Regions from separate parts of the Clostridium sp. CTA-5 genome, predicted to be linked through region 3. Evidence: riboswitches for the same ligand, from Rfam matches in the RefSeq annotation. Region 3 holds a riboswitch; each other region holds the start of a gene.
The links. A riboswitch is a leader RNA that binds a small molecule or an ion and turns the genes downstream of it on or off. The one in region 3 is predicted to bind lysine.
Positions count from the first base shown of each region.

Region 1: another riboswitch for lysine. It lies ahead of dapA (4-hydroxy-tetrahydrodipicolinate synthase); the one in region 3 lies ahead of lysA (diaminopimelate decarboxylase).
Region 2: another riboswitch for lysine. It lies ahead of ACYUET_RS04500 (amino acid permease); the one in region 3 lies ahead of lysA (diaminopimelate decarboxylase).
Region 4: another riboswitch for lysine. It lies ahead of ACYUET_RS04695 (aspartate kinase); the one in region 3 lies ahead of lysA (diaminopimelate decarboxylase).

Region 1 covers NZ_BAAAAT010000014.1:68,844-71,058, reverse strand. The annotation lists gene ACYUET_RS17645 (MBL fold metallo-hydrolase) at 5-808, opposite strand; lysine riboswitch at 1,067-1,233, shown strand; gene dapA (4-hydroxy-tetrahydrodipicolinate synthase) at 1,350-2,215, shown strand, end outside.
Region 2 covers NZ_BAAAAT010000001.1:972,400-974,614, reverse strand. The annotation lists gene ACYUET_RS04500 (amino acid permease) at 1-1,256, opposite strand, end outside; lysine riboswitch at 1,471-1,646, opposite strand; gene ACYUET_RS04495 (alpha-amylase family glycosyl hydrolase) at 1,931-2,215, shown strand, end outside.
Region 3 covers NZ_BAAAAT010000002.1:631,625-633,839, reverse strand. The annotation lists gene ACYUET_RS07850 (hydrolase) at 1-225, shown strand, start outside; lysine riboswitch at 486-654, shown strand; gene lysA (diaminopimelate decarboxylase) at 863-2,155, shown strand.
Region 4 covers NZ_BAAAAT010000001.1:1,015,277-1,017,491, reverse strand. The annotation lists gene ACYUET_RS04700 (HAD family hydrolase) at 68-874, shown strand; lysine riboswitch at 1,000-1,170, shown strand; gene ACYUET_RS04695 (aspartate kinase) at 1,416-2,215, shown strand, end outside.

The sequences.
Region 1 (2,215 bases), on a different contig from region 3:
ATGCTTATAACTCAATAACTTCTAGATCATTAGGAACATGAATTATACCATTAAATTCTTCTTTACCTTCTTTAGTATAGAGTTCCTTTCTTTTTTCTAAATTTTTATCTTCGGTATGATATAAAATTATAGATTTTACATTTAAAATATTAGCATTTTTACAAGCATCTTTAACAGTAGCATGATGTTTTTCATATGGTTTAAATATATCTTTTTGAGAATATAAACAAAATGCTTCATGGAACAAATAGTCTACATTTTCACAATATATTTTTAGATTTTCTCTAAAAGGTTCATCACCTAAAAAAGTTAAACTCTTATTATTTAATAAAGTAGTTTTAAACCCAAATTGTAGTTGTTTAGTGCTATTTATATCAAAAAAAGTTGTTTTTCTTCCTAAGATTTCAAACTTACAGTTATTTTCAATTTCAATAAATATAATTCTATCATCAAATAATTTTAAGAATTTTTTTTGAAGCACAAAAGAACATATTGCTTTAATTGCAGTAATAGAAGTTTTATGACAATAAATATTAAAACTTCCAGTGTATTTATCATTTAATATTCCTTGAGCTACAGAACGGATTACCCATATGCTTCCTAGGATATGATCATTATGATTATGTGATATAAACATATTATGTATTTGATTAATTGATATATTTGCTTTTTCAAGATTTGATAATATTGTATTTCCACCACCTGCATCGACAAGAAAATGCTCATTATTATTTGATAGAGTAAAACAAGTATTATAACATTTCGTTACCATAGCAGATCCAGTACCAAGTATATTTAAATTTTCCATTTTTATCTCCTTTAATCATTTATAGAGGGCTATTTCAGAAAATTTATTATGAATTTGAAAGATTTTTGTTTGTTTACTATAATAAATACATTATCTTAAAATATATTATATTTATTTTGAAATAGTCCTTTATGTATTGAAATTAAGTATATTATAAAATTTATAATTCATAAGGACAAGCCTAAACATATAAATCTTATTGTAAGTACTTTACAATTTTATAAGTAAATGATACAATAGATAAAAATAAATACGAAGACCTATGGTAGAGGAGCTAATTATAAATAGTACTTATTAGGAGTTGGCAAGCGTTGATTAATAAGGAAAGGTATAATGGCCGAAGAAATATGTTATGCAAAAATTTATTTCTGGGTATACATAAAATATATGTATAACTGTCACGGAAGTGGAGTGCTACAAGGATTTTATCAGATATTATTAATATAATATCTTTATAAGCTTTAGCAAAAATGAACTCTACCCGTTGTAGTTATAACTACAACGGTTTTTCTTATGTAAAAATTAGTTAGGGGGATTAATAATGAAAATTCAAGGAATAATAGTTCCACTTATAACACCATTTAAAGATGGTATGGTAGATTTCAAATCATATGAAAATTTAGTAAATCATTATGTAAATGAAGGGGTAGATGGAATCATACCACTAGGAACTACAGGAGAAAGTCCAACAATATCAAATGAGGAATATGAAGAAATATTAGCTAAAACAATGGAATATAATAATGGTAGGGTAAAAGTTTATACTGGTTTAGGTGGAAATAATACTATTGAAGTAATTAAAAAGTTAAAGATAGCTGAAAGCAATAAAGTAGATGGAATACTATCTGTATCACCTTATTATTCAAGACCTAATCAAAGAGGCATTTATGAACATTTTAAAAAAATATCTGAATCAACAGATTTAAATATTATAATATATAATATTCCTTATAGAACAGGTTCTAATATTGAAAATGATACTATATTTAAATTAGCAGAACTAGAAAATATAGTAGGTATAAAAGATTGTTCAGGGAGTATGAAACAAACGTCAGAATTAATTTTAAATGCACCAAATGATTTTTCGGTATTAACTGGCGAGGATGCTCTTTTTTATACAACACTTGCGCTTGGTGGTCATGGAGGTATTTTAGCTTCAGCTAGTTTAAGAACTAGAGATTTTATTAAAGTATATAATTATATAAAAGAAAATGATCACCAATCAGCGCTTAAAATATGGAAGGAGTTGGATAGTTTTATTCCAATGTTATTTGAGCAACCAAATCCTACACCATTAAAATATTGTTTAAAGAAAAAAGGATTAATTGAAAGTGATGAAGTAAGATTACCACTTACAAATATAACAAAAGAATTAGAAAAAAAATTAGAAAATATGTTATTATTATA
Region 2 (2,215 bases), on a different contig from region 3:
AACATTATAATTATACACATTATTAATGCAAGTATTGGTCCAAATGGATACAATATAGCTTTGTATTTTAAATCTTTTAAATTTTTACCTTGATGAATAAATGCTTTTCTAAATCTATAGTGACATACAGCTATACCCACCCAAGCTACAAATCCAGCAAGACCAGATGCAGCAACTAACCAAACATAAACTGTACTTTCTGCAAATATACCAGTTAAAAAGCAAGCAGAAGCAACTAGAGTAGTTAAAATTACAGCATTTATAGGTACTCCTCTTTTATTAGTTTTAGAGAAAATCTTAGGAGCCATACCTTCTTTAGCCATTGAAAAAAGCATTCTACTTGATGCATACATACCAGAGTTACCAGCAGATAATACAGAAGTTAATATAATTGCATTCATTAATGAAGCAGCACCTGCTATACCAGCTTTTTCAAACACCATTGTAAATGGACTTGTTTCAACACCTGCTTTAGTAAAAGGAATTATAGCACCTAAAACAATTATTGTTCCTAAATAAAATATTAATATTCTCCAAAATATTGAATGTATAGCCTTTGGTATAGTTTTTTCGGGATTTTCACTTTCACCAGCAGCAACGCCTATAAGCTCAGTTCCTTGAAATGAAAAACCTGCAATTAAGAATATAGAAAATATAGACTTAACCCCTCCATGGAATGGCCCATCAGCTAAAAAATAATTGTGAAAACCAGTTTCTTCTCCACCCATTATACCTAAAATCATTAAAATACCAATTGCTAAAAATACAAGAACAGTAACTACTTTAATTCCAGCAAACCAGTATTCTGATTCACCATATGCTCTTGATGACAAAATATTTAAACCAACTATTATTGCTAAAAATAATATACTCCAGAATAGGGCATTTACATTTGGAAACCAATATTTCATAATTAAAGAACCTGCAACCATTTCAGCTGCTATTGTTATAGCCCAGTTATACCAATAGTTCCAACCAAGTGCAAATCCAAGTGCTGGATCAATAAATCTATTAGCATATGAACTGAAAGAACCAGATGTTGGCATATAAGTTGCCATTTCTCCTAAGCTAGTTATTAGAAAGTACACCATAATACTTACTAATGCATAAGCTAGAAGCGCTCCTCCAGGACCTGCTTGATGTAAGGTATCACCCATTGCTAGGAATATACCAGTACCAATAGAACCTCCTATAGCTATCATGTTTAAGTGTCGTGCTTTTAAACTTCTTTTTAATTCGTGATTTTCTTGACTCATTTTATTTATCCTCCTTATGGTTTTAAATTTCCATAAGTAAGTAACTAAGATAATATTAAAGGTTGATACATTCAAAGGAAACTATAAACAAAAAAGCTTGTCTATTAGACTTTGAATGTAAATTAAAACAATAAAAAAATGCCATGAGAGCACACTCATGACACAAATACGAATTTGTTATATTAAACCAATATAACAAATAACGTAAATTTCCATTGAAAATAGCTCTCCACAAAAGAATTTGTGACAGTCTTATATATATTTTATATAAGACCAGTAAATAGTATTAAAGCAATTTAACTATTTACTTCGGCGAAAGTTCCTTTCGTATTACTTCATTGAGCTTACCTCCATAATACTACTATTAAATTTCGCACCTCTATCTCAGTTATCTACTTGTTAGTTTATACCGTAATTATGGAGTAAAATTATAAATAAGTCAATACAAAATAAAAAAATATTTTTAAAATTTAATTTTTTTATATAAATATAATATATTGTTAATTTAAATTGTGATTAATTACTTTAATAATTATTAAATTTAAGTTAACAATAATAATTTAATATAGCAGACTTAATTATCAAAATTGTATTATTATTTTTCAAAATAGAGCAAGAAATATATTAGATAAGATTCTATTATAGTATTAAGAGGTAATTAAGGGGGAATTTATATGGCAGTTAATACAAATATTAATTTAAGAAATCAAATAATTTATTGTGTTTATGTACGAAATCATAGTGAAGAAGGGACATTCAAAGGTGTTCAAAAAGACTTAAAACGTATTAAAGAATTAGGAACAGATATTATATGGTTTATGCCTATTCATCCAATTGGTGTAGAGGGGAAAAAAGGTTCATTAGGTTGTCCGTATTCTATAAAAGATTACAGGAATGTTAATGATGAATATGGTATAATAGATGATTTTAAAGAGTTGGTTAATGAAATACATAGCCTT
Region 3 (2,215 bases):
GAGGCTGGAGCAACGATACTAAATGTTTCAGGAGGGAAAAACACAGCAAAAATAGTTAGAAATATAAGAGCAAAGTATCCTGAATTTCCAATAATGGCAACAGGAGGACCAACAACTGAATCTGTTAAAGAAACTATAGCAGCAGGTGCAAATGCAATAACATATACACCACCATCATCTGCAAGTATAATGGGAGATTTGATGGATAAATACAGAAATGAATAAAATATAAATATCCTTTTTAAAATATAAAGAATGAATATATAAGACACATTAAAAAATAACAACTAGTATATTGGGAGATGATATTTTCTTTATGTGTATAAATATTGGAAATTGTTTAACATTTGTTAATTATTAAAGGGGATATGTTTTTAAAATTAATTAATTCATAAACTTTGGGGAATTATGTTAAAAAATATTGAATTAAATAAAAAATATGATATCATATTTTTAATAGTTGAATAAAATGGTAATATAACAAAGCCTAGGGTAGAGGAGCCGTAATAATTATTATCTATAAGGAGTTGGCAGATAATGATTTATAGAAAAAGGTATTATGGCCGAAGAAATATTCTTTATGCGAAAGTTTATTTCTGGGTATGTATAGAATATGTACATAACTGTCACTTGATGTGGGGAGCTACAAGGTATAATAGTTGCACTAATATTTCAATATGAATAATGTAGAGTGCTTTAATTAAGTATAAAAATATAATTCATAATGTTTTATAAGCATTAAAACTTTAGCAATAAGCAATGAGCAATAAAGTACTATTAGCCAAAACTCCACATGTCGCAGATTAGATATTTCTATCTGTGACATTTGTTTTTTAGCAAATAATTATTGGAGGTAGATAAAATGAAATTATTTGGAACTATGAAAGTTGAAGATAATGAATTAGTGGTTGGGGGCGTTAAAACTACTGAATTGGTTAAAGAATATGGTACACCACTATATGTAATGGATGAAAAATTAATCAGAGAATATTGTAGTGATTATTACAAATATTTTAAATGTAATGAAAATGGAAATAGAGTAGCTTATGCGGGGAAAGCTTTTTTAACGCTTGAGATGTGTAGAATAATAAAAGAAGAAGGATTATATCTAGATGTTGTATCAGGAGGAGAATTGTTTACTGCATATAAAGCAGATTTTCCATTAGAGAAAGTTATGTTTCATGGAAATAATAAAACTTTAGATGAAATTGAATTGGGTGTTAAACTTGGGGTTGGAAGATTTGTTGTAGATAATTATTATGAAATGGATGCTTTAAATAAATTTGCAGGTCAGCAAAAAAAAATTCAAAATATATTTTTAAGAATAACACCAGGTATTGAAGCACATACACATGACTATATAAAAACTGGTCAAGTGGATTCGAAATTTGGATTTGCACCCGTTGGCAATATGATTGAAGATGCGATAAATAGGGCGCTAGAGCTACCTAATATAAATTTAATTGGACTTCATTGTCATATAGGTTCTCAAATATTTGAACTTAAACCTTATGAGGATGCAGTCGAGATTATGATGGATTTAATAAAAAAATTTGAACAAAATACTGGATATTTAATAAAAGAACTGGATTTAGGAGGAGGTTTTGGTATATACTATAGTGGAGAGGATAAACCAAGAACAACTAGAGAGTATTGTGAGACAATAATAAATAAAGTTGATGAGGTTTGTTCGAGAACAGGTCAAGCAAGACCATGTTTAATTATAGAACCAGGCAGAAGTATTGTTGGAAATTCTGGAATTACTTTATATACAGTAGGTTCAATTAAAAATATTGAAGGTATAAGAAAGTATGTATCAGTAGATGGAGGAATGACTGATAATATAAGACCAGCTCTTTATAATGCAGAGTATGAATGCATGTTAGCAAATAAGGTTGAGGATGATTCTAAAGAGATAGTTACTATTTCAGGTAAGTGCTGTGAATCAGGAGATATATTTTTAGAACACGTAAATCTTCCTAAAGCTAAAGCAAATGATATTTTAGCAATGATGACTACAGGTGCATATGGATATTCAATGTCTAGCAATTATAATAAAGTGCCTAGATTAGCTGTAGTTATGGTTAGAGATGGAAAAATAAAACTTGTCTGTAAAAGAGAAACTTATGAAGATGTAATAAGAAATGAAATTTAATTTATTATATTTTCATAAAATTAAAAAGCTTTTTATTAATATTCTTTCCCAAGATATAAT
Region 4 (2,215 bases), on a different contig from region 3:
TGTAATAAAAATGAAGTCTGGTATATAATAGTATATGAATTTTAAAATTGAGAGGGAGAGAATACTTATGATAAGACTTATTGCATCAGATCTTGATGGAACACTTGTAAATAGTGATGGAAAAATCAATGAAAAAATGTTTCATTTGATAAATACATTAGATGAAAAAGGTATAAAATTTGCAGCAGCTAGTGGAAGATTTTATTACCAATTAAATAAAAATTTTGAAAAGGTGAATCATGATATGTTGTTTATTGCTCATAATGGTGCACTTGTAAAATACAATAAAAATGGTAAAACAGTATATTCAAATTGTATATCTAAAGAAAATATAAAAAAGGTAATAGACTTAAAGAGGGAATTTGGAGAAGAAATATTTTTAGCAAGTGATAATACGGCTTATATAGAAAATCCTACAGAGGATATGATGGATAAATTTAAATTTTTTAATGTCCCAGCAGTAGTAGTAAAATCTTTTGATGAAGTAAAAGTTCCTATTTATAAAATAACTTATTATGTTGCTGATGATGTTAAACCGAAAATAGTAGAGTATTTAAAAGAAAATCTTAGTGATGAGCTAGAGTTTGTTGTATCAGGTGATAAATGGATAGATATAATGAATAAAGGTGTAAGTAAAGGACATGCTATAGAAATGCTTCAGAAAAAGTTTAACATAGATAGAAAAAATACTATGGTTTTTGGGGATTATTATAATGATTTAACTATGTTTAAGACAGCTCATTATAGTTATGCTATGAAAAATGCTCCAGATGATGTCAAAGAACATGCTAATTTTATTGCAGAAAGTAATAATGATAATGGAGTATATAAAGTTATAAATGAACTTTGTATAAAAGAACAAAAGATGGCATAATTATATTCAAAAATTGGTTTTTTTAAATAACTTGGTCTTTTTAAATAAATTGGTTTTTTAGAAAAAAGTATTGCAAGTTTATATATAAAGTGTTAGAATTTTTATAAAATTGAATGAGTAAATATACCTAGGGTAGAGGTGCAATATTTAAGAGTAACTATTTGGAGCTGGCAAGCTATGATAAATAGTCAAAGGAAATATTGCCGAAGAGAGTAAATTGGCGAGTTTATTCTCTGGTATTGCATATAATATGTGTAATACTGTCGCTAATGATATAGTGGAGAGCTACAAGGTACATTTTTGTTTAACGTAAGATTATAAATTTGAGATTTATTAATATCACAAATATATGAGTTTTTTAATATTTATTTAAGTGATATTTTAAATTTGTAAATTGTAAAAAGGTTTATACAAGGGTGTAGCAGAGAGTTCTTTGCTACACCTTTTTTGACGTTAAGAAATGTATAGAAATCTAAAAGTTATTAAAAGCCTAGAGTGGAAAATTTACTTGATGTTTTAAATTTTATAGGGAGTTGATAATATGGGTGTTATTGTACAAAAATATGGGGGAAGTTCAGTAGGAGATGTTAATAAAATAAAGCAGGTTGCAAAAACCTTAGTTAAGAGAAAAGAAAGTGGAGATAGTTTAGTTGTTGTAGTTTCAGCTATGGGAGATACTACAGATAATTTAATAGAGTTAGCTAAACAAATTTCTAAAGAGCCTGATAAAAGAGAGTTAGATGCTTTAATAGCAACTGGGGAGATGATTTCTTCTTCTCTTTTGGCTATGGCTATTAAAGAGTTAGGATATGATGCAGTAAGTTATACTGCTTATCAAGTTGGAATTAGAGCATTAGGACCACATGGAAAATCTCTTATTGAAAATATTAATGGAGAAAAAATAAGAGAAAGTTTATTAGAAGGAAAGATAGTCGTAGTTGCTGGATTCCAAGGAATAAATGAAGATGGAGATATTACCACACTTGGTAGAGGAGGTTCAGATACTTCAGCAGTAGCAATTGCAGTAAGACTTGATGGTGAATGTGAGATATATACTGATGTAGATGGAATATATAGTGTAGATCCAAGAAAATATCCTAATGCTAAAAAGTTAGATGAAATAGACTATGAAGATATGCTTGAATTATCAAGTCTTGGAGCACAAGTAATGCATTCAAGATCTATAGAACTTGCTCAAAAATATAAAATTCCAGTATATGTGGGATTGAGTAATAGTGATATTAAAGGAACTGTAATCAGGGAGGGAAAAAATATGAATTTAGAAAGTAAACCAATAACAGGAATAGCTACAAGTGAAGAGGATATAATTATAACTTTAAA